One region of the Paenibacillus marchantiae genome, then DNA from elsewhere that is predicted to be linked to it. Evidence: riboswitches for the same ligand, from Rfam matches in the RefSeq annotation. Region 1 holds a riboswitch; each other region holds the start of a gene.

Region 1 (7,525 bases):
ATAAGCACGAATTAAAGAGAACTGTTTGGCAAGGAAATGCGGTGCATAGGGCATGTCATTACGAAGCCAGGATACAATGGTACCAATCAGAGCTGAGGAACTGTACCAGATTGCGATCTCCTTATGAATACCCGCTTGTGAAAGAGAGCTTCCCAGCTCCAAGCTTTCGATCTTGGCCGAAACGAGTGTCGTTAGTAATTTCATGAGCCTCTCCGTAAAAATGGGGGTTCGTCTGGAAGCGAGAACGACACGATAGAATTTGGAATGATCAGCAAAGTGTTCAAGCAATTTTACAAGCACTGGCCAACCATCGTCTTTGGCAGCATCTTCAAATTGAGGAGCATATTCGTCCACAATTCGTTCAATGTGCTCGATCATCTCGTCCGCCATTTTCTCCATCATGTCTGTGATGTCACGATAATGCAGATAGAAAGTCACGCGGTTGATCGTCGCACGTTCTGCAATTCGATTGACGGATAGTTTCTCGATGTCCATTTCCTGCAACAGATCTACAAAAGCATCACGAATCAACTGTCTTGTACGAAGTATACGAGGATCTGTAGCAGACTTCTTTTCATTTTTCATGCAATATCACTCCTCAAATTTTAAAAATTACAATTTTAAATGATCAGTCGTTTATTTCCGAATTAGACGACATATTTTATTATTTCGTAAAATAAGCAACGAAAATACCCAAAATCGTAAATTGTAATCTACGGGAATATGTATATAATTCAATAAATACAATGTAAACTATACAACACGTTGTAAATTTAGTCACGTGTGGATTGAAAGGATGGAATGGATTGAGTCAGGCTAGATTAAAAGAAAGAGATGACGTAAAAAAGGGCCCCATACTGTTTGTTATGATTTTGGGTGCATTTCTTGCCACATTGAACCAAACCGTTATGAGCGTGGCAACTCCGGAGCTGATGGGGGATTTTAATATCTCGGCAGCAACAGCCCAATGGTTTACGACAGGCTACATGCTGGTGAATGGTGTACTCATTCCCATCACGGCCTATTTCATGCAACGCTTTTCGACACGGCAATTATTTCAAGCTTCGATGTTTATTTTCCTCATCGGTACGATTATATCTGCCCTTGCGAGTAATTTTGGTACACTGTTGACAGGACGTATGGTTCAAGCAGCCGGTGCTGGTATTATCATGCCATTGTTAATGCATGTCATTCTTACCTTGTTCACTCCTGAGAAAAGGGGCGCCGCGATGGGGATGGTCGGCTTTGCCATCATTTTCGCTCCAGCGATTGGGCCAACCCTTGCTGGATATATTCTTGAGAACTACACATGGCAAACGATGTTTTACGGGATGATCCCACTAACCGTTATTGTTATTGGTTTTGCGTTTGTATATCTCAAAAATGTATCGGAACGAATCAATCTCAAGTTCGACACACTCAGCGTGTTGCTGTCCACGATTGGATTCGGCGCATTGCTGTATGGCTTCAGCCGGGCAGGAACTCTGGGATGGTCAAGCGCAGAAGTAATCATATGCATTGCAGCAGGAGTCATTGCTCTTGGACTGTTCACATGGAGACAACTCGCGTCTGCAAATCCGCTGCTCGATCTGCGGGCTTTCAAGTATAATATGTTCTCACTGACCACAATCATTAATATCGCGATCACGATGATCATGTATGCTGATATGATGTTGCTTCCTTTATACCTCCAAAATGCACGGGGTTACACTGCATTGGAGTCCGGATTATTATTGCTTCCAGGGGCGCTTGTCATGGGCTTCCTGATGCCGATAACGGGTAGATTGTTTGACCGGTTTGGCGCAAAATGGCTGGCGATTATCGGGATGGTCATTACGATTGTAACCACCATCGGGTTCATCGATCTAACGGATTCTACTAGCTATACTTACCTAGTATTGATGTCAACAGGTCGCCGAATTGGTATGGCCTTGCTTATGATGCCTATCCAAACAGCAGGTTTGAATCAACTGCCACCAAGACTAGGACCACACGGTACAGCAATATCAAACACTGTCAGACAGGTAGCTGGCGCTGTGGGTACTTCATTGCTCGTAAGTGTAATGACCAGTCGCACAACAGCACATGTTCAAGATATGGTTGCAACGGGTGCAGCCAAAGGCTTAACCCAGCAGCAGTTGGGAATGGAATCCATGATCCAGGGAATTAATGATGCTTATGTTGTCATTATTGGCATTGCCGTTCTCGGATTGCTCCTTTCCTTCTTCATCAAACGTACCAAACAAGCGACGGAGGAAGACTCCAAGCAGCCTGTAAGACAAAAAGTCTCGATGAATACAAATTAAGAACAATATTTACATGAATTACATCATGTAGAGCCTATTGTATCTTATATAAAAAGCGGCAGATCAGGACACTAAGTTTTATGTCCAATCTGCCGCTTTTTTGTGGTGTATTACATAATATAAATGAACAATTTGCCTGCACACGTAAGTAAGAACAGCTGCGTTAACTCGTTCTCTCCATGAGGATCTGCCTGAATTGTTCGAGATACGATCTGCAATCTTTGACAATCCTGTTTGTCTCACACTGAAGAGAAGACGATTCAAATTCCGTTTGAAACGCCTGTAGCGTTACTTCCAACATGGAGATATTGATCTCTTTCTGCTCAACTAAAACAAGCAGCCCTTTGGTCAGTTCTTTCGCTTTAATAGGTACTTCCAATTGGAGAATAGAATGACTGAATTTCTGAAGACCTGCAATCAGGTTATTTTTATCCAACACAATTTCTTTGGAATCAGGAGCGATCATCAAAAGACTTGGAAAATCAATAATATGCTCTTGTCTTTCCAGCATGGAACGAAGCAAGATTTCAATGTAGTTCAGGATTTTGGGCACAAGATGGTTCCAATCCGGTTGGTCAAGATGGAAGTTTCTCCACATGTTCGAGATTTGATGGATCATGCCAAAACCAAAAATAGCCCCTTCATAAGCAAAAGGTTTTAATTCTTTCCCAAATACCTGTACCAGTCGTTCAGATAACCAATTTAACTGCATGCGAGTCAAGTTTTTCAGATCGCATTCTCCAGAGTAGAAGCCTGTCCAGAATAGCTCCACAACAAGCTTTTTTTCTGGCAAAATCATCGGCACCATAATCTGATCCACCAGTAAATCAAAATCGGAAGCATAGCTTTGGCTCTCCAAATCTTTACGAATCATCATATCTTCCTGTACACGTTGCTCCAGAATGGCAAGAATACAATCATCCTTCGAGCCAAAGAATTTATAAAATGTTCCTTTGGACACACCTGACTCGTCTAGGATCATTTGTATGGAGGTGTTGGTCACTCCATGTTTCCCAAAGAGTACAAGCGCTGAGTCCAATAACATTTGTTTCCGCTTATTCATAAGTTCCCCCTGGATGATTTAGGTGGTTCACGTTACGATATCTAGTAACCTATTGCAAATCCACTGCAAACATCATATGTTCCTTCCAAATCCCCTTGATTTTAATATTCTGCCGGTCCGTCTCCTGAAAGCCCGCCTTGCGAAGCACTCGAATCGATCCGGCATTGTCGGGCAGCGCACCTGCCTCCACTCGTTTTATACCCGCTTCATTCATAGCAAAATCCAGTGCTAGCTGAAGGGCTTCACTCATATATCCCTTGCCATTCTGCACCTGATCGAGCACATAACCAACAATCCATTTGGTGGTGGAATCCAGTTCAAGCTCGAACAGAGAGATCTCCCCAATAAGCTCATGCGTATGGTTCAGAAAGATCCCGAAAGAGTACCGTTTCCCCTCTTCCCTCGCCTTGTTCCAACCTTCGAGAAGGGCTACTTGGCCCTCCAATGTATAGAATGTATCCGATCGTTCGCTTGCCGATATTTCTTCGAAAATAGCCCGGTTACGGAACTGCAAATCCAGTAGCCCAGCAGCGTCTTCCACGTTCAAAAATCGTAAATAGATGCGTTCTCCACGATTGTTCATCTGTATGTTCATCCTTATCTCTGGTTGTAGTAGATTGCATTCATCAGTACGAGAGTTGCCGTTTATAAGCCATATCCCAGAACAGATATTCAAATTCAACACTTCTTCTGAATATGTCTTCAATGGCCTCCAGTTCCGGCTCTGTTTTATGTTCACATAATGCATCCAGTGTATCATAGAACCATTCGAATGAGTCGCGGAATTCATCACTTGCATAATTTTCGATCCAAGTCTGATAGAAATTGCCCTCTAATGAATCTCGATATTGTTCTTTTAATCTTGTGGCATAGTCGTAATACGTCCACGCACAAGGGAAAATGACGGCGATGATTTCAGCAACCCCACCTGTTTGTGCAACACTCATCATATTCGACGTATAGGCCTTGTTATAAAGAGAGGGTTTGACAGCATGATTTTCATCCAGCGTAATCCCAAATTCATTCATATAATTTCGATGCAAATCCATTTCTTCGTACAGAATAGCGTGTTGAATAACCGTAAAGTTCGTCATCATTTTTTCATCTGTCGCCTTGACCGCACCCATGGCAAAAATCTTCGCATATTCAATCAGATATGTATAGTCCTGAAGAAGATAAAACTTAAACGCTTCCTGATCCAGTGTGCCTTTCCCCATTTCATGTAAAAAAGGATGGTTGTATCCATCTTCCCATACGGTTCTGGACTTATCTATTAACGTTCTTGAAAATGACATGATCATTTCTCCTTATATTAAAATTATAATGTTCCCGCTTCACATCCAGCTATCGCGTTCTGTCATCCAAAATGCAGACCAAAAAGCCCTTGTCCTATTTTCGGCAAGGGCAAAATAACATGAGTACATGTCATTTGCTCCCTACGTCAGTATTAACTAACAGGTTCAAAGGGTCAGGTTTTAACCTTCTCAACTGCGAACAGTCCCCCTGCAAATAGCTCAGGCTTATTACAACATGTGTTTTTCCAAATGTCAACTATTCCTATTAATCTTCAAGTTCCTCTAACTCTTCTTGCAAGTTTTTAAGTCGAGTGCGGATATCCTTAATCATACTTTGCAATTTGTTTAACTCATCCACCCATTTTTGCTCATTAGAGACGTTCGTCGCTGAAGTTGCATGATACGCCGGAGACGTCCTTAACTTGTCTAAATCCGATTCGTAACCCCTCCGCTCTTCCTCGGCTTTTGCTAGTTCCTCCTCGGCGATGCCAATCTGGTGCTCCAGATAAATAATGTCTGATGAGTTACCGTGAGTTAAGCGCTGTGAATACGTCATCGTTCACCTCATTTCTGATAATCCATTGCTTTTCCAAGGTCATATGGCTGAATATCGATATCCAAATCCAAACCCATAGCCAACTTGGCCAGTTGACTTCCAATAAAAGGCCCCATCGTGAGACCAGACGCTCCAAGTCCATTGGCTGTGATCAAGCCCTCCCAACCAGGAACAGCACCCATTACCGGAAGAAAACCTGGTGTAAACGGACGGAAACCTACTCTTACTTCCTGAAACGTGCTATCGGCTAAACCTGGAGCCAGTTCCAATCCTTTATTCAAAATTTCCTGCATTCCGCCTGCGGTTACTCTTATATCATAGCCTTCAATATCATTTTCGTGAGTCGCCCCGATCACAATCTTCTGTTGATCAAAGGCTAACAGATATTGATCCGAAGGAGGCATGACCACAGGCCATTTCCCAGTGTCTTCTCGATCATGAACCTGCAAATGCATAATTTGCGCCTTCTGATAATGAACCTTAAAATCAATGCCCAAGGGCTTCAACAGTTCACTAGCCCAAGCGCCGGCACACACAATAACCTCGTCAGCCGATATGACTTGACCGTCAACAACCACTCCAGTTACTCGGTCCGATTCATATTGAAGTGTCGCGTCCCCATTAATCAGGACCGCTCCATTTCGCTGTGCCGATCGGATTAAGGCATCACGCGTTGCACGTCCATCGATACGCGCAGCTCCGCTGATGTAGACGGACTGAAAGTTCTCCTCCAGGAGAGGAAAACGCTCATGGGTTTCTTTTGCATCCAGACGGGTAATATCGGCAATCTCCGGTGCATCTTCTTTACGAAGGTGTGCTCGCTCCTGCATCTTGTTGATTTTCTCTACTTCCGTATGAATACTAAGAGCACCCACTTGAGCGTAACCCGTTTCCGTTTCCCCTTCACTCTTGAGTTCTTCAATTAAACCGGGATAAAAACGTGCACCCGCCTTGGCAAGCTGATACCAATCCTGATTACGGCGCTGAGATAACCAGGGACAGATGATCCCGGCAGCAGCATCCGTAGCCTGCCCTCGATCTTTCCGGTCTATAATAAGAACTTCCGCACCCCGTTTTGCCAATTGATATGCTGTGGAAGCCCCAAGAATTCCTGATCCTACGACGATGACTTTCTTCATGACTGCATCCCTTTCCTAAATCACTGTATCCATTATAGCGTATACTGTTTGGTCTGATAATGGCAAGGCATCGACATGATGATACATAATCCTAAAAGGTTTTCGATAAGTCGTTCATCGAAGTAAATAGTTCGTTTAAATTAATGTTATTTATGTAATATAATTCAAATCAGGTTTCTTTTAACTCTGTATCCGCGCCATTTACGCACACGACCTTTAACGAAATGAGGAATAACACAACGATGCCGAAACCTAGTACGGGGAATTCACTGGATACCGATATGCCGCTTATGATTACAGGTCAAAACCAGCTGACCGTAGATGAATTAATGAATTGGAACGGCCATTCACGGGATTACAGTATTGTGCAGTGTATCGGGGGAACAGGGAAAATTGCAGCCCAAAATCATGAGTTTTCGATTCGGAAAGGAACAGCTCTTATTATGTTCCCGGAGGTCACATACCGTTACGACAATTTGAGTGATTCATTGTTGTTCGATTGTTTGTCCTTTAATGGCTATTTATTGCCCCGGTTTCTGCATACCTTGCAGATCGGGGAGCTGCGCGCCTTCAAGCCGGATGGGATGCTTCATATCCTGTTGCATGAAATAACGTTGGCGCTACAGTCCCGGCACAAGGATCAGATCTGGCACGTATCCGCATTGCTATACATGCTACTGGTCAGGTTAACCATTGATGGAGATCGTTATGGTGCTTATGAACGCTCGGATGCCCGATTAAAGCTGACCGGACTGGTTACTTTTATCAAGCAAAATTATGATCAGGATATCTCGCTCTCCATGCTGGCTCAGCAAATGGACGTCACCGAACAGCATTTGAATCGGATATTCAAAAAGGAATTCCAAATGACTCCGCTTGATTATCTGACACGGTATCGGTTATTGAAAGCCAAAGAAATGCTCGTCCATGACGCCGGAATAACGGCCCACGAGATCGCCCGGGCTGTTGGTTTCAACAGCGCCAGTTATTTTGGATCCGTATTCAAAAAATATGAAGGAATCTCCCCTATCGAGTTACGCAAGCAATACCAGAGTTAAAGGATTTCCATCGTGATCTCTGCCAGCGAGGTTAACCGCAGATCATACTTCGAGAATTCCAGATTACGCGTTACCTCGTTAGGCACAATGACACAGCGAATCCCCGCG
Region 2 (7,525 bases), 2.7 Mb from region 1:
CTGCATGCTCCCGAATCCACTTCATTTCCAACATGGTCACCGTCTCCTTTGGCTGTAAAAATACAAAGAGCGCCCTCATCCCTTGGGACGAGGAGCGCTCTGCTCGCGGTGCCACCCAACTTGCCAAACCAGAATATTCTGGTTCAGCCTCTTGGTCCGCGATAACGGGCGGTTCCGGTTAACTTGGGGAATAACGCTCCCCTGGCGAAAACGCCTCCGAGTTGGATGCTCTTCAACGGCATGGTCCGATCTGTAATTGTTGTTTTTCAGTATATACGAACTTTAGCCTCCATTGCAAGTTATCCGTGCACACCCTTACATGTCCTGTTATGATAGAGATTGTTTGTTTTTAGGAAATACTCCTGAATGGCAGACTTACTACATAACATAATATCTAGAAGGAGTTTTTCTTCATGAAAAAATTGCTTTGGATTGGATGCTTGTCCTATTTCCTCATCGGACTTGCCCACGTCGTTCTCGGCTCCATCCTGCCCGTTGCCCTTGAACATTATGGCAAGGATTATAGTCAGGGAGGCACACTGATATTTGCCCAATTTGCCGGGTTCCTGGGTGGTGTACTGTTATCTCCGTGGTTGAATAAACGCTTTGGTAAACGAGGTGGCATATTAATTGCTACAGCTCTGCTCTGCATTGCAGAGTTATCCTATATGCTGCTGCCTCCTTGGGGCTGGATGTTCGTCATTGCACCTGCAGCTGGGTTCGGATTCGGCATGATCGAGGCTGTCATCGGTACAATCATCATTGCTGCAATTAAAGATAATACGGCGGTTGCCATGAGCCGACTCGAAGTTTTATTTGGTATCGGCGCTATGGTCATGCCGCTCATTGCCAGCGGTCTGATTTCTGCCGGGTACTGGCGCATGTCGTTCCTCGTGGTTGCCGTCTGTGCAGCGATGACTTTTATCTTCTGGGCCAAAAGTTCATTCGGTGAGCTGAACAACGAACTGAGTCGACGTAACTCAGACCAGACCCCTGGACACACTCACGCTGCTGAATTGCCAAATGGAATGAATCCTGCAGACATTAAACCAACTCGTTCAACCTATCGCGGCCGTAATTTGGCTCTTCTGTCTTTATTTGTTCTATTTTTCTTTCTCTATGTCGGCACCGAAATGAGCCTTGCCAACTTCATGCCAGCCATTCTGATTGAGAAAATGAACATGAAGGAAGCAGGTGCTGCGCTTAGTGTTACCTGCTTCTGGATCGCCATGTCTGTTGGACGACTGTTTGCCGGATATATTGCGGAGAAATTCCAATATCGCGTCTACGTTCTGTACAGTTGCCTTGCAGCAGTTGTACTGCTGATGATCTTTCCTTTTACCAACCAGATCTGGTCGGCATTTCTGATCATCCTGTTGCTCGGGCTCGCACTATCGGGCGTGTTCTCCATTGCCCTCGTCTTCGCCAGCAAAATGCTGCCTGGAACAGAAGAATCAACGCCCAGCATCCTGATTGCATCAGGTGGTGTTGGTGGTGCCATTCTGCCTTTGGTTACAGGCTGGAGTTTGGACCATCTGGAAGTTAACCAGTCGGCGTGGATGCTTGCCATTTTTGCAGTTGGTCTGCTGATTATCAGCGTGATCGCGTATCAATGGCAGCGCAGGCATACCGTGAGTTCAGCATCGTAATATCTACCGAACAGAAGATAAATTAAATTCCATTAATCATAGCTGGTAAAAAGATAGGCTTCGTAGCGTGAATGCTACGAGGCCTTTTTTGATTTGAAAATGAACAATTACTTCTTTATCTTAGTGCAGTGGACGATTGCCCAGGAAATACTTTCAGATGCTCTAAATCGGAACTAACGTTATTTAGGTTGTGGGGACTACACTCCCTTTATCCTTAATGAATTTACCGAATACATATCGAACGAGTGGTCCCAGAATAATAATTTGGTAAGGAAGCGCCAGGCTAAAATTACGAGCAATCGTATGAAGATACGTACTTAGTACGGATGCTCCATTTAACTGATTCGCAAGATAAGCGGAAATCATTCCGTACAAGGACATGATCAGAACCATTCCAATGACCATGAAAAATGACATAGCCAGCACGCCCAGGATTTTGTTGGACTTGTCAAAAGGTAAGGAAAATGCAATTTTTCGCGCTACAGGTCCGACAATAAAAGACTCCACCAGAAATGCAATGACAAAGCACAATATGAACTGAAGCAGTATTTCAAGCGCGGACATCTTGCTCAATAACCCATTGTGCCATAAATTGAAGGCCATCATGACGATGACCATTCCTGTGCACATCATCATTCCAAAAATAATCTGTTCTTTCTTCGTTGTTGGCAATTCTCTCATCCTCTCTGTTTACCTTCGTAATTATAGAGATGACGAACCCCTCCTCATAAGTGAACATTCTGTGAACAATTATAATTTTTCCAAATTAAAATCTTATTTGACAACCTCGTGGTACAGCCCTATGATATCCCTTAAAATGGTAGAAAAGATTCACTGCATATAAAGGAGGATTTGGATTATGAGTTTTCAAAAGCGCATTGACCACGTCGGCATTGCCGTTCGTGATCTAGAGACCACGCTGCGTTTCTATACGGAGATTGTTGGTCTTGAATTGAAAGACCGGGTAACCCACACCAACGGTGTCATTCAGCTCGCCTTTCTCGGCTTCAACGGAAGCGATGAGACCGAGATTGAGTTGATCCAGGGATACAGCGACAAGCTGCCTTCCGAAGGTACGGTGCATCATTTTGCTATCCATGTCGATGACCTTGAGGCTGAGTACAACCGCATTAAGGCAACTGAGGCCGAGTTTATTGATGGAGAGATGATTACACTGCCTAACGGTTACCGTTATTTCTTCATTTATGGACCCGAGAAGGAATGGATTGAGTTCTTCCAGCGCTAAGAATTGGAGCTGATTTATGAACATTTTAATTACCGGCGCAGCCGGAAAAATTGGACGTGACTTGTCCCAACACTTGTCAGAAGCATTTCACCTGCGACTAACGGATTTGAATATCGACAGACTGCATACGTATCAAGGGACAAGCCATGAGATCATGACACTTGATGTGACAGATCCCGAAGCCTGTCAGCACGCTTGCGAAGGCATGGATGTGGTTGTACATCTGGCGGGAGATCCTTCCCCGCATGCTGGATTCTATGAATCGTTGTTGGACATCAATATCAAGGGCACGTTTAATGTATTCCGTGCAGCTAAAGACCAGGGTGTGCGGAGAGTCATTCTGGCAAGCAGTGCACAGACGATTGAGGGGTATCCCATTGATGCTCAAGTCTATCCGGATATGCCGACACGCCCACGGAATTTGTACGGGGTTAGCAAATGTTTTGGTGAATCGCTCGCTTCCTATTTTGCGTATACCGAAGGTTTACAAAGTGTAGCAATACGTATAGGTGCATATGATGATTTCCAACCGGATGGACCCGCGCTGGAGGCAAGGGATATGAGCGCGTATCTTAGTCCGGCTGACTTGTGTGATTTGATGTTCAAAGCAATTACAACTACAGATCTGGAGCCCTTCACCATACTGCATGGGATCTCGAATAATCGGTTTAAACGATTGAATCTGGAAACCACTCAGAAACAGGTAGGCTATGACCCGAAATCCGATGCTTTTGCACTCAGTCAGATTTCCTTATATGATTCGCCACGATAATTGTTGAAAATCACACATCTAGAGAGGTCGTTATACGCATGTATAATGGCCTCTTTGATTCATTCATACGTGCCCCTATCCAGTTCCTGACTGGACATGCGTAGGCCTCTGGCCTATAATTACACCTAGTAATGCCCGTAACTTCATAGTTTCCCAGGGGAGTCGGAATAGGCCGGCTGAGAGTGTATCCCACCAAGATACTGACCCTTAGACCTGATCTGGATCATGCCAGCGTAGGAATCGGAGTATATCGAATTGGCCCAGCCTCTTTGCTGAGTGCCACATCTCTAACGCCTGCACGCGTCCCGGATTAACGGGGCGCTTTTTTAATGTTCTTTTATATAGCCAGAGAGCTAAAAAAAGTGACGTCATCCGGATCATAGCTGGTATAAATCTGTCGATTTATGCAAGAAGCTTGGATATGAAGCCAAGGAGTACCCCGCGCCACTGGCCGGACAACATGAAGGAGAGAAATGAAGATGAGATGGCGTAAAATGATGGGCCTAATGCTCTTGTGCGTACTACTTGTGGCTGTGGCCGCATGTGGCGGCAAAGAAGCTGCACCTTCAGGAGAAAATGGCAGCAGCAACACCGAAAACAGCAATGAAGGTGACAACGCAGCCCTCAAGGATATTAAAGTGGTGCTGGACTGGACACCAAATACGAATCATACCGGCCTGTATGCGGCCGTAGATCAAGGTTTTTACAAAGCCGAAGGCTTAAATGTCGAGATTGTACAGCCAGGTGCCGGAGGCGCGGATACGATGGTAGCTTCGAACGAAGTGCCTTTTGGCGTAAGTTATCAGGAGAGTGTAACCCAGGCCCGCACACAGGGCGTACCGCTCGTGTCCATCGCTGCAGTCATTCAGCATAACACGTCCGGATTTGCCGCTCCGGTGGACCGGAACATCAAATCCCCCAAAGATTTTGAAGGTAAAACCTATGGTGGCTGGGGCTCTCCGGTGGAAGAAGCTGTGATGCAGTCCATTATGGAAGGCGAAGGCGCCGATGTATCCAAAGTAAAAAATATTAGCATGGGCGATGCAGACTTCTTCACCGCTGTGAAACGCGATATCGACTTTGCCTGGATCTTCTACGCGTGGACGGGCATTGAAGCCGAACTGCGCGGGGAACCGATCGACATGTTATATGTGAAAGATTATTCCGATTCACTGGACTACTACACACCTGTACTCGTTACCAATGAAAAGACGATTCAGAACGATCCCGAGCTGGTTAAAGCGTTCTTGAAAGCGACTTCCGAAGGATATCAATACGCGATTGAACATCCCGAAGACGCTGCCAACATTCTGATCAAGGCCGTACCGGATCTGGATAAGGATCTTGTACTCGCAAGCCAGAAGTGGCTGAGTCCAAAATATCAGGATGACGCACCGCGCTGGGGTGAGCAAAAGCAGGAAGTATGGCAGAACTATACGGATTGGATGTTTAGCAAAAAACTGCTCGATGAGCAGGTAGATGTATCCAAAGCATATACAAACGAGTTCTTACCCCAATAAAATTATCCATATAAAACGAACTTAGTATTTACACGATGACGAAGAGGACAGAAATAACGTGAAAAAGCGAAGCGTTCGCCTTTATCACCGGATTTTCCCTTTGGAGAAGGGAATCAAAAAAATCTGGGGATAACAGCGATTGGAAGGTTATTCTGTCATCGAAGTGGCAAGTGTAACAGTCATTAGTTCATTTTATATATTTCGAAAGGAAAAGTGATCTCTCATGGCAAGCACACTACTTAGCATTCAAGTCATTCCCAAAACGCCAAATGGCGAAAATTCCTATCCTTACGTTGATCGTGCCATTGAAGTTATTCAGCAGTCCGGCTTGAAATATCAGGTTAATCCACTCGATACCACGATGGAGGGAGAACTAGAGGAACTGCTGGAGGTTGTCCGCAAAATGCACGAAGTTCTCGTGGAAGCTGGCAGCCCAAGCATCATCTCACAGATCAAAATCGCCCATAGCCCAAGTGGCTTCAGCATGGACACCCTGACGGAGAAATATCGCTAATGCATGCCTATTGGAAAAGCGTATGGCCGCCCTTTGTGGCGGTTATTCTCTTTATAGCGATATGGCAGGGAGCCGTCTCCCTGTTCCATATTGAGAAATGGATGCTGCCTGCGCCTTCGGACATCGCCCATGAAGCAGCCTCCCAGGCCGAGCGACTTGGCATGCATGCATCGGCAACAATCCAGCTGACATTAATAGGATTTGCAGCAGGTACGCTCGTGGGATTACTGATTGCGATGGTGCTGCATCTGATTCCATTTTTGAAATCTGCACTCTATCCATTACTTATTCTTAGTCAAAATATACCGACCATTGCGCTTGCTCCGCTCTTGCTGATCTGGTTCGGATTTGGGCTGCTGCCCAAACTAATTACCATCATCCTGGTCTGCTTCTTCCCGGTAGCTGTAGCTGCCATGGACGGGTTGACCCGCACCGATGCGGCGATGATGAACTATATGCGCATGGCTGGTGCAAAACGCGGCCAAATTTTCTGGAAGCTCGAACTTCCACATGCATTGCCCTCGGTGTTCTCGGGGATTAAGATTGCCGCTACGTACAGCGTCATGGGTGCGATTATCGCCGAATGGATCGGTGCAGATAAGGGCATCGGCTATTATATGATGCTGCAAAAATCAGCCTATCGGACGGATCGTCTTTTCGTGGCAATCATGATTATTGTGGCATTGAGTCTGCTGCTCTTCCTGCTCATTGCGCTACTGGAGAAGCTGCTCGTACGCTGGCGACCACAAAAGCGATAACTTTGAAATATGCACCATATAAAGGTTAGGAAGTGATGACAAGATGACACCCGAACACAACGAGCGGGTAGCTACTGCGCCGGATGAAGGTGCAACCACTCCAACGAGTAATGGAGTTCCTGAGCATGGAGCCGTTGCCTTACCTGCACATCATTCATCACCCGCGTTGGAAGTTCTGAACGTGAATGCTTCGTTCCGAGAGCGACGCAGCACTTTGCCCGTTCTGGATGGCCTTTCTCTGACCGTGGAACAAGGAGAATTCGTAGCCATTGTTGGTCCTTCCGGCTGTGGCAAAAGCACCCTGTTTCACATCATCGGCGGTCTGCTGAAACCTCAGGAGGGACAAATCCTGATGAATGGTCAGGATGTCACCGGACAACGCGGCAAGATTAGCTATATGCCGCAGCAGCCTGCCCTCTTCCCATGGCGTACCATTGAGGACAATGTGCTGCTTGCAGGTGAAGTGTCTGCGGATGCACCACCCCGAGCAGAGGCGCTTGCAGATGCCCGGAAGTGGCTGAGCAGTGTCGGACTGGCTGGGTTCGAACAAGCCTATCCGCATATGTTATCGGGCGGCATGCAGCAGCGGGTTGCCTTTCTGCGCGCCCTGCTCAGTCCGCAGGAGCTGATGCTGCTAGACGAGCCTTTTAGTGCGCTGGATGCACTGACCCGTAGCGACATGCAGCGCTGGCTGCTCGATATCTGGGAACAGAACCGCCGCTCGGTGCTGTTCATTACGCATAATATCGAGGAAGCATTATTGCTTGCGGACCGTATCTATGTTTTATCAAATCGGCCTGCGGCTGTACTTCACGAGGTCGATGTTCCCTTTGATCGTCCACGTCGCGAAGCGATCACGGAGGAATCTGCTTTTCTTGAACGGAAACGGCAGATTTCCCAGTGGATGAGAGAAGAACAGCAGAAAACCCGCCTATCTAAATAGTGCGGGTTTTTGAGTTATTTTTTCCCTAAAATGGGTGATCCAAGACAAACTACCCTGCGTATCATTGGTAAAAGACAAAAAGGAGGGGTCCATCCATGCAATCAACCGCTTTTGCACCCTTGA
Region 3 (7,525 bases), 2.2 Mb from region 1:
GGCCCTTGCCGATTATCTGGAGCGAATCAACAAATTCAATGATTGGGCTCGTGCCAATAAGGATGCGTGGGCTCAAATTACAGCAGACAACACCCACCAGCCCGTGGATCAAGCCCTTAAAACCTACACGGATGGAGAAGCACAACGCCCATCACGTATTGTTGCCATTTCTGACGAGGCCATCAAGTCTGAACAGGACGTAGCGGATACGTTTCAGCAAGCGGGAATTTTTGAGCAGGCAGTCGATGTGAGCACATTCTGGAGTGATGCACTTCAAGATCAACTTCCAGCTCCAGGTAGCCAATAACGAAGGAAGCAAGGAGGTAGGCATAACGTGCGGTCCAAAACCTTTAACCGGGCATGGTTTAACCAGTTCATTCCTTTTGTTGTACCACTACTCATTCTGGCTCTGTGGCAATGGCTGACTGCATCTGGAGTTGTTGCAGCCAATATTTTGCCCCGGCCCGCTCAGGTACTGGAGGCCTTCATTCGTCTGCTTCGTAACGGTGAACTACTGAACAATATCAGTATTAGCGCCAGACGAGCTTTGGGAGGATTCCTCATTGGTGGGGGTCTCGGTTTCCTGCTGGGTGTGCTGAACGGCATCTCCTCCCTTGCGGAAAAGATCGCCGACTCCTCGGTGCAGATGATCCGCAACATTCCTCATCTGTCCTTGATCCCCCTCGTTATTGTGTGGTTCGGGATCGGTGAAGAAGCAAAATTATTCCTCGTTTCCCTGGGTGTATTCTTTCCGGTATATCTGAATACGTTTCACGGCATACGATCAGTCGATCCCGGTCTGATTGAAATGGGCAAAGTATATGGCCTCAGCCGTTGGTCCCTTTATAAGGACATTATCCTGCCTGGTGCACTGCCTTCCATTCTGGTGGGCATTCGTTATGCACTTGGCATTATGTGGCTGACACTTATCGTAGCCGAGACGGTTGCGGCGGATGCGGGGATTGGATACATGGCGATGAACGCGCGGGAATTCATGCAGATGGACGTAATCGTCTTAAGCATTCTGCTATATGCCCTGCTGGGCAAGCTGTCCGATACCATCGCTAAATGGCTGGAACGGCGCTGGCTGCGCTGGAACCCGGCCCTATCCCGCAAGTAAAGCAAAGGAGTGTGTATTGATCCATGAGCACAAGTCAGATCAGTCCTTTTCTTCAAGTAGATGGGGTTCAGAAATCGTATGATCAGCGGACGATTCTATCCAACATCAACGTCAATGTAAGACAAGGGGAATTTGTAGCCATCGTTGGACGAAGCGGCTGTGGCAAAAGTACTTTGCTGCGTCTGATCGCCGGGCTGGAACCCCCCTCTTCCGGGAGCATTATGCTGGGCAACAGAAAGCTTGGCAGTACAGCACCCGAGACACGGTTTCTGTTTCAGGAAGCCCGGCTGCTACCTTGGAAATCCGTGCTCGACAATGTACGACTGGGCATCCCCGACAAGAACAAGGAAGATGCACGCCAGTCGCTTCGCAATGTAGGACTCGGAGAGCGTGAAGGTGATTGGCCGGGGGTATTATCTGGCGGACAAAAACAACGTGTCGCCTTGGCACGGGCACTCGCAAGTCATCCACGCTTACTGCTGCTGGATGAACCGCTGGGTGCATTGGATGCATTGACACGAATTGAGATGCAGCAATTAATCGAACGCTTGTGGGTAGAAGAAGATCTGACTGTCATTCTGGTCACTCATGATGTCAGTGAGGCGGTTGCGCTGGCAGACAGAGTGCTGTTAATCGAGGATGGTCATATAACGATGGATACTCGAATTACGCTGGAGCGGCCACGCGTTCGGGACAGCGGGTTTGCTCATTTTGAAAACCTGATTCTGAATCGTTTGTTGACTCCTCCACAAGAGACACCACAGCAGATTGCTCAGAAACAGATATCATTCTCGATCTAATTCCACTGGAAAGAAGGCATGATTATGCAATCCCTTTCACCCGTTCCCTCTCCACCTGTTAAAGACCTTTTAACTCAAATTCCGGCTTATACGCCTGCCAAATCCATGGAACAGATCCGGCGGGAGTTGGGACTGGAAAGTGTGGATCGACTTGCAGCGAACGAGAATCCGTTTGGTTCCTCTCCCCTGGCTGCGGAAGCGGTCAGATCGCTGAGTTCCGATCTTTTGGCTCAATACCCCGACGGTTCCAGCCAACTGCTGCGTGACAAACTTGCGGAACGTCTGGGGGTGCGTACTTCCCAACTGGTATTTGGCAGTGGATCTTTCGAGCTGCTAACCCTTACCGCCCAAGCTTATCTTAATCCCGGGGAGGAATCACTCATTCCGGTGCCCTCCTTTAACTGGTATAAGGGCGCTACGCTGCTGGCAGGCGGGGTCATTCATGAAGTGCCTTTGGTCAACCATTCACTGGACCTGGAGCAATTCCGGCAACGGATCAATGCTTCTACCCGAATTATCTGGCTGTGCAATCCGAATAATCCAACCGGAACCATTTTCACGGCAGATGCCCTACTTGGTTTACTCGAACATGTTCCCTCCCATGTCGTGGTTGTCCTGGACGAAGCGTATTATGAATTCGCGGAAAGTGAAGATTATCCTGATACGGTTAAGCTGCTGGAGCAGTATAATAATCTGATTATTTTGCGGACCTTCTCCAAAATATATGGACTTGCTGGCCTGCGAATTGGATATGGCATCGGGAATGAAAGCATTATTGAAGGCATTAACCGGGTCAAGCTGCCCATCAGTCTGACAGCCACATCCCAAGCCGCTGCTTTGGCCAGCCTGGATGATCATGAATTTGTTTCTCACTGCCTGCACTACAATCGTCAAGGAAGGGAAACGTTAATGCAGTCCTTTGATCAGTGGAACTTACCCTACATCCCTTCCGAAACAAATTTCATCATGATTGATCTGTTGCAGGATAGTGGCCCGATTACCAAAGAATTGTTGAACAGAGGCATCTCTGTCCGCGGCGGTGCCGAATTTGGTATGCCTACCTGGCTTCGGATTACGATTGGCACACCTGAGCAGATTGCCCGTCTGATCGGGGAGCTTGATTCACTGTTACATTCAAACGATTAGAATCCTAGTTACTTTCCTAACTCACATTACGCACACTTCTTTTAAGCCGCCCTCTTTACATTCCACTTGCATGTGATATATGCTGAACACACAACTGCATATCTTGAACATTGCACTAGGGGAGCCTTGCGGCTGAGACGAATCGAACGATTCGGACCCTTTGAACCTGATCTGGATCATACCAGCGGAGGGAAGTGGAGCGGCCTCTCAGTAAGCGGATTTTTTCATGTTGATGATGGAATTTAATGTGAATTGAACTTACAGACCCACTCATTTCTCCGGAAATGGGTGGGTCTTTTTCGCGTTCTGCGGGCAGATCAGAAGGTGTAATTAAAGATCCCGCGGTTTGAAGTTGAATTATGAATAACAAGGGGGGACGGAACGAGATGGATAACGATATAACCATTCACAACATGAGCTACGCTTTCCCGGGAAAAAGGGATTCCCCCGTGCTCTCCAATGTGTCGATGCGTGTAGCCAAAGGCGAATTCGTCTCGCTCATCGGTTCCAGCGGCTCCGGTAAAAGTACCCTTTTCAAGCTGCTGGCAGGCTTGCTTGAGCCAACACACGGAACCATTGAAATTCCTTGGGTTCAAGAAGGAAAGCGACTGGGGCAGGTGGCCTACATGCCGCAAAAGGACCTCCTATTATCCTGGAGAACCGTCATGGGGAATTGCATGCTTCCCTCTGAACTGGCTGCAGGTCGGCAGGATAAGATAAGGATTCGAGCAGATATCCTGGCTGGCCTCGACAGATTTGGCTTATCCGGCCACGCGCATGCTTACCCGGACGAGCTTTCAGGTGGCATGCGCCAGCGTGTCGCGCTGCTTCGTACTTTGCTGACAGGTGGCCAACTGATGCTGCTGGATGAACCATTCGGCGCACTCGATGCCCTGACCAAACGTGAGATGCATCGCTGGCTGCTGGAGCTCTGGGAAGGCCTGGGCAAAACCGTGTTGTTCATCACACATGACATTGAAGAAGCCCTGCTGCTCAGTGATCGAATTATCCTGTTAACTCCGGTGGGCCAAGGCCAACAGCTGCAGGATCTGACGGTACCTTTGCCACGTCCAAGACATTCGGACATGATCTACGAACCGGCTCTCGTTCAGATGAGACGACTACTGGAGGAACAATTGCATGCGAGACGGTAACTTGAGAGATAGCATGAAGCATAGCGTAAGAGGTTGGCTTGCCCGTTATGGTCTGTTTCTTTTGCTCATGATCTTGCTGCTTGCTCTCTGGGAGTGGATTGTGTGTATGGGATGGGTGCCTTCCTTCATCATTCCAGCCCCGACGGCGATTGTCCGTTCGCTGTATGAACATCACCACCTTCTGCTGGCTACACATCTGCCTGCTACCTTGATGGAGGTTGTCGTTGGTTTTGGCTTGTCCATTGGTGCCGGAATTGCACTTGCAACGGGTATGCATATGAATCGGTCGATTGAAAAAGCGTTATATCCCTTCATCGTGATCAGTCAGACGATCCCGCTGATTGCCCTGTCCCCCGTCTTTATCCTGTGGTTTGGCTACACGCTGTGGAGTAAAGTGGCGGTGGTGTTCCTGATCGCGTTTTTCCCAATTGTGGTGAGCACCTACGATGGCCTGCGCAAGGGTGATCCGGAGCAGCGTGAACTGCTGCTGACGATGGGGGCCACCAAGTGGGATATTTTTCGCAAACTCCAGATTCCACTTGCCCTTCCCTCCTTCTTTTCGGGACTGAAAATGTCCGTGGTGTATTGTGTGGTCGGTGCAACGATCGGTGAATGGCTTGGTGGAAGCAAGGGGCTTGGCTACTTCAGCCGCAGAATGTCGAGCAATATGAACACGGATGCGATGTTCGCCGCCATTATGCTATTATCCCTGCTTGGTATCGCGCTGTTTGTACTCATTGCATGGATGGAGAGAAGATTTGGTACACCACGTCATGCAGGTAGAAGAAAAGCTGGATAACTTTCGGATTTCAAAACAAAAAAACAAAAGAAACGAGGAACTTTACGTTATGAATAAAAAGCATATCTATTCCCTGCTCCCCATTCTGCTCATGTCTCTTTTGCTAATCGTCAGCGGATGCGGTAAAACGGGCATCAATACGCCCTCCACAGGCTCAACTTCCAATGCAAACGATACAGACTCATCTGCGATAGAAACGCCATCGACATCCAAAGACAAGCTGTCCATCATGCTCGATTGGTACCCAAATGCAGTGCATTCCTTCATCTATGTTGCTCAGGAGAATGGTTACTTCGCGGATCAAGGTCTGGATGTCGATATCCAGATGCCTGCCGATACGAATGATGCACTCAAACTTGTTGCCGCCGGGAAAATCGATCTTGCACTAAGCTACCAGCCGCAAATTTTGCTCGCGCGTGGGGAGAACATTCCTGTACGTTCGATTGCAGCCGTCGTTCGCCATCCGCTCGTGCATCTGTTGACTGAAGCAGACGGTAAAGTGAAATCGCCAAAAGATCTTGAAGGGAGGACGGTCGGCTATTCCTCAATCCCTTTGTATGAAGCAATGGTGCGTACCATGATCAGCCAGGATGGCGGTAATCCCGACAAGATGAATTTGGTGGATGTGGGATTTGACCTGATCCCTTCCCTGGCTTCCGGGCAGGCAGATGCCATTATGGGTGGTTTTATTAACCATGAACAATTGATTCTGGAAAAGGAAGGCCATGCCATGAAAGCGATCAATCCCGTCGATTACGGCGTACCTGATTATTATGAACTGGTCCTCACTGCAAGTGATGCGGGCATTGAAGCGAAGAAAGATCAGCTTACCCGCTTCATCAAAGCGATGCAGGAAGGACAGAAATATGTAACAGAGCACCCCGAGGACGCGCTGAACATTCTGCTCGCACATGAGAACGAAACGTCTCCACTTGACCCGGAGATCGAAATCAAAAGTCTAAACATTTTACTGCCACTGATGAATGAAGAAGGTCAGCCGTTTGGCAGGCAGGACGCCTCTTCTTGGGAAAATGTACGTGCATGGTTGGTTCAAAGTGAACTGATTCCGGATTCCGTAAAGGCTGAGGATGCTTTTATCAACTTGCAGGGTGAGTAAGTAAAATCGATTACTGGACGAGATCAAGGGAAATTTGAAAGTTGTAAATTCATTATCAGATGTCGATAACATGAGTAGTTACGGAATTCAATAACTGTACGATTAGAATCTTTATCGAGGATAAGGACTCTTTAATTAAGCTTTCTATATGGACTTTCCAGCTATCCGAGAATAGCGTTTAGTTCCCATGATTTAATGGCCCACCCTGCCCTGACACTTTTATTGATTAATTTGCTTATTTATTAGGAGGAACTTATATGTCTTATCTGGAACGTGTTCGTACGCAAAATCCGCTTGTTCATAACATTACGAATATTGTCGTCGCTCCGTTTACGGCCAACGGTTTGCTCGCACTAGGTGCATCTCCCTTTATGGCTTATGCGCATGAAGAAGTTGCTGATGTTGCCAAGATGTCGGGAGCAGTTGTACTGAACATTGGCACACTGGACGAAAAGGTGGTTGAGGCGATCCGTTTGGCTGGTCGATCAGCTAATTCAAATAACGTACCTGTTGTGCTCGATCCGGTTGGAGCTGGCGCAACCGCCTATCGTACGGAAACCATTCAGATGCTCGTTCGTGAGCTTCGCCTCACGGTGTTGCGGGGCAATGTGGCAGAAGTCGCCAATGTCATCGGTGAGCGTTGGAGCATCAAAGGTGTGGATGCAGGTCAAGGCGATGGAGATCGAATCGGAATAGCGGAACGGGCAGCACAAAAACTCGGCTGTGTGGTCGTCATTACCGGACGCGAGGATGTCATTACGGATGGACAAACGACGTTCCTGACGAGTAATGGACATGCCTTGCTTACCCAAGTAACGGGTGCAGGCTGCTTACTCAGCTCGATAATTGGTGCTTTTGCAGCAATTGCGAAACCAGGAGACGACTTGCTGAGCAGTGTTGTGGAGGCACTCGTTTTCTATGGCGTTGCAGCAGAGATTGCGGCGGAACGTACCGCTGACCTGGGACCGGGCAGCTTCCAGATCGAATTGCTGAATCAACTGGCTCAAGTGACACCTGACGTTCTCGCGCAGCGGGCACAGGTTCGCCAGATTGATGGAGGTGCGCAATGAGTATTACACAGGCTTTGACGATTGCTGGTTCCGATAATGGTGGCGGCGCCGGAATTCAAGCTGATCTGAAGACCTTTCAGGAGCTCGGTGTATACGGCATGACTGTGATTACAGCTATTGCTGCCCAAAATACAACAGGTGTGCAGGGCGTCTTCCCTATTTCATATGAAGGTATTGCTCAACAGTTGGATTCGACCCGTGATGATTTTCAGCCTACAGCCGTGAAGACGGGCATGCTCTACAGTGCTGAAATAATTAAACTGGTTGCCGAGAAATGGCGGCAATACGGCTGGTCCAATCTGGTCATCGATCCGGTTAT
Region 4 (7,525 bases), 1.1 Mb from region 1:
CAGAATGCCGAGACGTTTGAGCAGGTCAGACGAGGCCGGATCGTGACAAGTGTGCAGGAAGATTTGGCAGATGTTATTAACCGGCATAATGAGTTTGCAAGAAGGAATGGTGTTTCCTACACCTTTACCATGCCTTTGATTTCTCAGGAAGACTGGTACAATTCGATTAATGATACGGGGCTGATGGCGTTTATTCAGGGAATACCTGTAGGTAACCAAAAGATTAACAATTATGCCATTGGTGGTGGCAGACTGGTGAAGAAAACAGCGATCGTTGGCGGAGTTGATCCTGTAAGTGGAATTAAATACTATTACCCTTCCACATGTAGCAATGGTTACAGAGCCGAAGAAGTGTTTACAAATGCCAAACAAGCGGCAGCACAAGGTTATTTTGAGTATAACTGTTCCATAAATTAAAGGCAGTTTGTTTGTAATATAAAAGCGAGGTTGCATGAGATGTTTACATTACTTTCAGAAAAGGCGACACCTGTGCTAAAATAGGGTTTCGGAACGATAGTAATGTCCAATAGATAGGAGCAACCTCATCTTATGAGTTTATTGTCAGTAGAGAACGTGAGTCACAATTTTGGAGACCGCACGTTATTTAAAAATGTATCTTTTCGTTTACTTGCCGGAGAGCGTGTAGGTCTTGTTGGTGCAAATGGTGTGGGTAAGTCCACACTGATGAACATTCTTACCGGGAAATTGTTAAAGGACGAAGGGAAGGTCGAATGGACCCCCAAAGTTCGTTATGGATATCTGGATCAGCATACCAAGCTCACGCCTGGAAAAACGATTCGTGATGTGCTTAAGGATGCGTTCCTGCCCTTGCTTGAGTTGGAAAAAGAAATGATGTCTATTACGGATCAGATGGCAGACGCCGATCCGGACAAGCTCGAATTGTTGCTGGAAGAAATGGGTGACATTCAAGAGCAACTGGAGCAAGGTGATTTTTATCTGATTGATGTGAAAGTGGAAGAGATGGCAAATGGACTGGGCTTGTCCGCCATCGGCCTAGATCGTGACGTGGCCGCGCTTAGTGGTGGTCAACGTACGAAGGTATTGCTTGCCAAGCTCTTACTGGAGAAACCAACTGCACTTCTGTTGGATGAGCCGACGAACTATCTCGATGTGGAACACATCGAATGGCTGACGCGTTACCTGAAGGATTACCCGTATGCGTTTATTCTGATTTCGCATGATACAGAGTTTATGAATGAGGTCGTTAACGTTATTTATCATCTGGAATTTGCCAAGTTGACGCGTTATGCAGCGAACTATAACAAATTCCTTGAAATGGCCGACATGAATAAGGCGCAACATATTGATGCTTATGAGAAACAGCAGGAGTTTATCAAGAAGCAGGAAGATTTCATTCAGCGGAACAAAGCCCGCGCTTCCACTTCAGGTCGTGCCAAGAGCCGTGAGAAGCAGCTCGGCAAGATTGAACGGATTGATCGTCCAGACGAAGCAGCCAAACCCACATTCAAATTCAAGGATGCCCGGGCGAGTAGTAAAACCGTCTTTGAGGGTATTGATTTTGAAATCGGATATTCATATGCATTATTGCCTAAAATGACGATGACGATTGAGCGTGGCGAGAAAATTGCCATTGTTGGATGTAACGGTGTAGGTAAATCCACACTGCTCAAGACGATCTTGGGGAAAATCCCACCAATTAGCGGTAAGACTTTCTTGGGGGACTATCTGGAAACAGCCTATTTCGAACAGGAAGTACGTGCAGGTAATATTACCCCGATCGAAGATGTGTGGAATGAGTTTTCTCATCTGACACAGAATGAAGTCCGGGGCCATCTCGCACGTTGTGGATTAAAAAATGAGCATATCACCCGCCCGCTTAACGCGCTTAGTGGTGGTGAACAAGCCAAGGTTCGTTTATGTAAGCTTCTGATGCGTGAAAGTAACTGGATTTTGTTCGATGAGCCCACAAACCATTTGGATGTAACCGCAAAAGCAGAGCTGAAACGTGCCCTGCAGGAATTCAAGGGTACCGTGCTGCTCGTATCCCATGAACCTGAATTTTATGAAGGTTGGGTAACCAAAACGTGGGATGTTGAAGCTTGGTCCGACAAACAATAGTTTCTACGAAATTCTTCGCACCAGAAACAGCAACTTCGTTAACTACATGACTTCAGCAATGGTGAACAACGTAATTCATGGAAATGTACGGTGACAAAAAAAGGTGTCTATGGTAACATAGGCTACAGCTTCATATGAACACTAGGGGGGCCGCACGATGCGGCTGAGATGGAAGAATGCGATTCCGGACCCTTTGTACCTGATCTGGATCATACCAGCGTAGGGAAGTGGCGCGTTTCAGCTAATGACAAAGAGCTTTATCGTTGACTTTGCGATATGGCCTGCAAGATGAATCATGCAGTTCTATGTATACAGCGTTGCGACTATGGATGGTTTCTATAGTTGTTGTGCGTTATGTATAGAGTAATTGCATGCGACAGTCATTCAGTTGATCCATGAATTTTAAATTCGTGGCCACTCCCCTACGGGAGTGGCTTTTTTGTTGTTGTATATCAGCTTAAATCATGCAAGAGGAGGGCGAATAGGACGGTAATCTTCCACGAACATGTAATAACAAGATCATTCGAACTGCATGTGGTTTCACCAGGTACAGGAGACTTGGACTCTTTTCTGAATATTGCTAAGGGTATATGGCGGTGGGTCGATTATATCCACATTCGGGAAAAAAAGCTGACCCTTGAAGAACAGATGTATTGGGCGCAAGGTCTAAAAACACAAGGTGTTCCATCTGTCCGAATCATTATGAATGGCTCAGATCAGCTGGATCAATATGCTTCAATTGGTGGTGTGCATTGGGGTCAAGCAGTTACTCGCAGCTATGATAAGGATGAGTTGAGGAGAGTCGATCGGCTGCGCGTAGGCATATCGGTTCATTCTCTGGAAGAAGCAAAAGTTGCAGAAGAACAGGGAGCGGATTATCTCTTTTATGGGCATGTCTATGCTTCAAATAGTAAACCGAATTGCGAACCCAGAGGGCTAAGTGCGTTAGCTGAGGTATGCTCTAATGTTTCGATTCCCGTGATCGCGATTGGCGGGATTAGTCCTGAGAATATTGCTGCCATTCGAACTGCTGGTGCTAGAGGAGCCGCTGTAATTTCAACGATTTGGACGACCGATAAGCCGGAAGTAGCTGCCGCTTCATTGCGACAGGCGATCACGGATTCAGACAAGTACGCCGAACCAAGGAGATGAAGATCTTGAGAGAGGAAGCAAGAAGTCGAAGCAGGAATCGTTCAGGCTATCATCCAGGAATCGTTTCGGAAAGTAAAGTTGGAGCGGAAGTTGGAGGCAAGCTTCATGCAGAAACCATTATTGTAGGTGGAGGAGTTATCGGATGTGCCATCGCATGTGAACTCGCTACTCGAGGCCATGACGTTCTTCTGGTTGAGCGGGCGCGGATCGCTGGGGGAACTTCCTGTGCAGCCGCAGGCATGCTTGCTGCTGATAGTGAGGAATTCACTCATGCTGTAATGGCAAAGCTTGTAAGGCAGAGCAGAGCTTTGCTTCATGAGCAGAAGGAACGGATCAGTTCGCTTAGCGGAGTGGAAATGGGGCTGCAACAGCATGGATTTATTACTCCTTTTCGTTCATACAGTGAGGTCAGCAGTTACAAGAATGATCGTAGATCGTCTACCTTATCTACAGAACATATTTGGTGGGATCGTATTGCTGTCCAACAGGAAGCTTCATGGTTAAACAGGGATACGTATGGAGCATTTTACAGACCTTCCGAGAGCGAGGTTCTTCCTGTCAACTTAACGCAGGCTTATGTCAGATCGGCTCAAGCCATGGGTGCAAGGGTGATGGAAGGGGTACAGGATGTCCGTTTGCATACGAATGTAAACGGTGTGCAAGGAATCGAGACTTCAATAGGAACGATGACATCGAGAAATGTCATTATTGCTACAGGGTTACATGGTGAAGAATTGATGAGACATGTAGGTCTGAAATCGCCTGTTTTACCAGTAAAGGGGGAGATTGCAGCCGTGCAGTTTTCTCCCCACCATGCCGGGTACAGGCCAGACAAAACGGTGTATGCAGAGGATATATATATTGTTCCCAAAGCCAATGGAGAAGTATGGATCGGTGCAACAAGCCTTCCTGGAAGAACAGACATGAAAGTTTCGGTACAAGGCATTCAGAAGCTGCTTGCAGCTGCAACAAACTGGGTACCTGGCATGAAGGAAGCACATTTTATCCGAGCGTGGGCTGGTGTCCGTCCTTCGACTCCGGATGGATTGCCCTATGTGGGGGCTTGTGATAGTGTACCGGGTTTATTCGCTGCTTTTGGACATTATCGTAACGGCATATTGCTTAGTGCAATTACAGCCAGCCTTATGGCTGACTTGATTTGTGGCAAAACCTCGGAAGAACTGGGGATTCAGGACCTTTGTCCAGAACGTTTGAACATAAAGGAGATGTTGCAGTGAACATCATTGTCAACGGACAAACCATGCAAATTGAAGATAGCTTAAATCGTGTAGATAAATTGCTCCATTCATTTAATTTGCAAGTAAAAACCGTCGTGGTTGAATTGAATCGGCAAATTTTAACGCGGGAATATCATGAAACGACGGCGTTAAGAGACGGAGACCGAATTGAAATTGTACATTTTGTGGGAGGCGGTTGAATTATGTTGAGGATTGGAAATTATACGTTTGAGTCTAGATTGCTGCTGGGTACAGGCAAATTTTCGGACTTGGAAGTGCAGAGCCAGGCGGTTGAAGCCTCCGGTACGGAAGTATTAACGTTCGCGGTTCGGCGTTTGAATCTGGAAGATCGGAACAAACAGCACTTTCTGGACACACTGGACTTGAAAAGGTATACCCTACTTCCGAATACAGCGGGTGCTGCAACAGCAGAGGAAGCTGTGCGAATCGCTGAACTAGCTCGGGCTTCAGGACTTTGTGATATGATAAAAGTAGAAGTTATCGGCGACGGAATCACATTACTTCCTGACCCAATTGAAACCTATAAAGCTTGCGAGATCTTGCTTGAAAAGGGCTTTACAGTACTGCCTTATATCTCAGACGATGTTATTCTGGCCAAGCGATTGCAACTACTCGGCGTACATGCTGTTATGCCTGGGGCTTCACCGATAGGGGCGGGGAGAGGAATTATTAATCCCTATAATCTGGAGATTATTATTGAACAAGCCGTCGTTCCTGTTATTGTGGATGCAGGACTTCGAGCACCTAAAGATGCTGCTCATGCGATGGAGCTGGGAGCTGACGGTGTATTGTTGAATACGGCTGTCTCCGGGTCCGGAGATCCGGTGAAGATGGCGAAGGCAATGCGAATGGGGGTTGAAGCAGGCAGACTGGCTTATGAGGCAGGCATGATTCCCGTTAAGCGCTATGCAGCAGCGAGTAGTCCGGCGGAAGGAATGGTTCATACATGACTAATCAGACACGATCTTCTGAACAGGGAGACCGCTATTCCAGACAGGAACGGTATGCACCTATCGGTAAGGAAGGTCAGCATAGATTGAATAACAGCAAAGTATTAATTGTTGGAGCGGGCGCGCTTGGTACGGGTATTGCGGAAACATTGGTACGTTCAGGAATTGGCCATATTACTATTGCAGATCGTGACTATGTGGAGTGGAGCAACCTACAGCGACAGCAATTATATATTGAGCAAGACGCCATTCAGCGAATGCCCAAAGCGATGGCAGCGAAGAAGCGCCTATCTGACATTAATTCTAACGTTGAGGTTGTAGGCAAAGTGATGGACGTCAGAGTAGATGAACTGGAAGAACTGGTTCAGAACGCAGACTTGATCATGGATGCAACAGATAATTTTGATACCCGGCTATTAATAAATGATATGTCTCAGAAGTATCGTATTCCGTGGATTTACGGAGGATGTGTGGGCAGTTATGGTATTACCTACACGTTTCTGCCTGGAGAAACGCCTTGTTTAAACTGTTTGTTGGGAGAGGTTCCGTTAGGTGGGGATACCTGTGATACATCAGGCATTATCCCTCAGGCGGTGCAGATGGTTACCGCTAATCAGACTGCCGAAGCAATGAAGCTTCTCAGTGGTAATTCAGGTGCACTGAGACGCAAGTTGTTATCATTCGATGTGTGGAGAAATGAATACATATCCATTAACGTCGACGGTGCCCGAAAAGAAGATTGTCCTTCCTGCGGTGTAAAGTCTAACTATCCGTACCTCTCTGCCTCAAACCTGGAAAAAACAGACGTATTATGTGGTAGGGATACGGTACAGATTCGCCCTTCACGGCGAATGAATCTGGATTTACAACATACGGCTGATCGTCTCGGCAAGTTGGATGAAGGCAAAGTGGAGGTTAATCCATTTTTGGTTTCTTTTACAACGGGAGCGCACAGGATGGTCATTTTTCAGGATGGTCGTGTCCTTGTTCATGGAACAAAAGACACGGCAGAGGCGCGTACGCTGGTTCACCGGTACTTTGGTTAGAGAAAAATCAAATGAATGTTCCGCGTCCGTTCCTTCCGGGAATGGACTTTTTCATTTTACGGCATGATAAACATACAACAATGCTGCGATGCACAGTGGTCACAAGGATGTGGAGACCAAGTGTAGTTTAAACCAACAAATGTAGCAGCGTACAAGACAGGCCGGGTGAAAAAATGAAAACATCCATATTACTGGTTGGCAGGGGCGATCTGGTTTCTTTTATTCAAGGCATACTGTGTGCAGAAGGGTACCAAGTCGAGCAAATGGAATGGACAGATCTGAACCGTATTTCTGAACTAACACTCACGAATCTTAATATGATCATATTAATGAATGAAGGATGTCATGAAGATACCCTGAAAAATGGACTAGAGTCTTTTGTGCACGTAGGTGTCACCTCCCCATTACTTGTGATAACTCCCAAGATATCGCCTGAATTGATTGTGGAATTACTCGATTACGGCGCTAATGATGTGATGGAAGCACCTATTCACGGTAATGTGATGATGGCCAGAATACGGAATCTTTTACGTGTGTTCTCGCATGCTTCACAGGAAGATGAAGAAGTCATTGTTGTACATGACCTCAAGGTCAATCTGCGTTCACGTCGTGTAAGTCGTGCAGGCGAATATCTGGTATTAACTCCAAAAGAATACGAATTGCTGGAATTTTTGGCTCGTCATGTGAATGAGGCGTGTCCCCGGAGCGTTATTTTAAGGGAAGTATGGGGGTATGATTTTGCAATGGATACCAATGTGGTGGATGTATATATCAAACATTTACGAGTGAAGGTGGATAAGGGGAGGAGTGTCAAATTAATTCATACCGTTCGTGGCATCGGTTATATGCTTCATACCCAATAAAAGAGGTCGTCTCAAAGAACTCAGTGTCTGTTTTCCACATAACTCCTGTTTGGAGAGAGAACTTCATTGGGTAAATATAAAAGGACCGGATCATCAGATCCGGCCCCACGCGCTTCGTTATCTTTAAAATATGAGCTACAGTACGCGGCGAGCTT

What was found. Region 1 has a riboswitch for thiamine pyrophosphate ahead of tenA (thiaminase II). Riboswitches for the same ligand answer to the same signal wherever they lie in the genome.
Region 2: linked by a shared signal. The riboswitch ahead of PTQ21_RS07470 (ABC transporter substrate-binding protein) and the one ahead of tenA (thiaminase II) in region 1 are both predicted to bind thiamine pyrophosphate.
Region 3: linked by a shared signal. The riboswitch ahead of PTQ21_RS09620 (ABC transporter ATP-binding protein) and the one ahead of tenA (thiaminase II) in region 1 are both predicted to bind thiamine pyrophosphate.
Region 4: linked by a shared signal. The riboswitch ahead of PTQ21_RS24210 (thiamine phosphate synthase) and the one ahead of tenA (thiaminase II) in region 1 are both predicted to bind thiamine pyrophosphate.

Annotation. Positions count from the first base shown of each region.
Region 1 covers NZ_CP118270.1:4,281,322-4,288,846, reverse strand. Annotated here, with positions in the region: gene PTQ21_RS19590 (TetR/AcrR family transcriptional regulator) at 1-585, opposite strand, end outside; gene PTQ21_RS19585 (DHA2 family efflux MFS transporter permease subunit) at 867-2,306, shown strand; gene PTQ21_RS19580 (TetR/AcrR family transcriptional regulator) at 2,470-3,369, opposite strand; gene PTQ21_RS19575 (GNAT family N-acetyltransferase) at 3,419-3,952, opposite strand; gene tenA (thiaminase II) at 3,996-4,664, opposite strand; TPP riboswitch at 4,786-4,884, opposite strand; gene PTQ21_RS19565 (hypothetical protein) at 4,930-5,220, opposite strand; gene PTQ21_RS19560 (NAD(P)/FAD-dependent oxidoreductase) at 5,229-6,359, opposite strand; gene PTQ21_RS19555 (AraC family transcriptional regulator) at 6,602-7,417, shown strand; gene PTQ21_RS19550 (HAD family hydrolase) at 7,414-7,525, opposite strand, start outside.
Region 2 covers NZ_CP118270.1:1,612,841-1,620,365, reverse strand. Annotated here, with positions in the region: gene serS (serine--tRNA ligase) at 1-34, opposite strand, end outside; gene PTQ21_RS07490 (MFS transporter) at 414-1,649, shown strand; gene PTQ21_RS07485 (DUF2798 domain-containing protein) at 1,833-2,321, opposite strand; gene PTQ21_RS07480 (VOC family protein) at 2,509-2,895, shown strand; gene PTQ21_RS07475 (NAD-dependent epimerase/dehydratase family protein) at 2,912-3,667, shown strand; TPP riboswitch at 3,813-3,925, shown strand; gene PTQ21_RS07470 (ABC transporter substrate-binding protein) at 4,147-5,187, shown strand; gene PTQ21_RS07465 (thiamine-binding protein) at 5,411-5,701, shown strand; gene PTQ21_RS07460 (ABC transporter permease) at 5,701-6,459, shown strand; gene PTQ21_RS07455 (ABC transporter ATP-binding protein) at 6,503-7,402, shown strand; gene PTQ21_RS07450 (TatD family hydrolase) at 7,498-7,525, shown strand, end outside.
Region 3 covers NZ_CP118270.1:2,098,177-2,105,701, reverse strand. Annotated here, with positions in the region: gene PTQ21_RS09640 (ABC transporter substrate-binding protein) at 1-307, shown strand, start outside; gene PTQ21_RS09635 (ABC transporter permease subunit) at 335-1,120, shown strand; gene PTQ21_RS09630 (ATP-binding cassette domain-containing protein) at 1,144-1,920, shown strand; gene hisC (histidinol-phosphate transaminase) at 1,945-3,066, shown strand; TPP riboswitch at 3,174-3,276, shown strand; gene PTQ21_RS09620 (ABC transporter ATP-binding protein) at 3,426-4,220, shown strand; gene PTQ21_RS09615 (ABC transporter permease) at 4,207-5,019, shown strand; gene PTQ21_RS09610 (ABC transporter substrate-binding protein) at 5,069-6,136, shown strand; gene thiM (hydroxyethylthiazole kinase) at 6,394-7,206, shown strand; gene thiD (bifunctional hydroxymethylpyrimidine kinase/phosphomethylpyrimidine kinase) at 7,203-7,525, shown strand, end outside.
Region 4 covers NZ_CP118270.1:5,397,909-5,405,433, reverse strand. Annotated here, with positions in the region: gene PTQ21_RS24220 (hypothetical protein) at 1-417, shown strand, start outside; gene PTQ21_RS24215 (ABC-F family ATP-binding cassette domain-containing protein) at 550-2,100, shown strand; TPP riboswitch at 2,234-2,343, shown strand; gene PTQ21_RS24210 (thiamine phosphate synthase) at 2,659-3,252, shown strand; gene thiO (glycine oxidase ThiO) at 3,258-4,490, shown strand; gene thiS (sulfur carrier protein ThiS) at 4,487-4,690, shown strand; gene PTQ21_RS24195 (thiazole synthase) at 4,694-5,461, shown strand; gene PTQ21_RS24190 (MoeB/ThiF family adenylyltransferase) at 5,458-6,507, shown strand; gene PTQ21_RS24185 (winged helix-turn-helix domain-containing protein) at 6,681-7,370, shown strand; gene PTQ21_RS24180 (C40 family peptidase) at 7,506-7,525, opposite strand, start outside.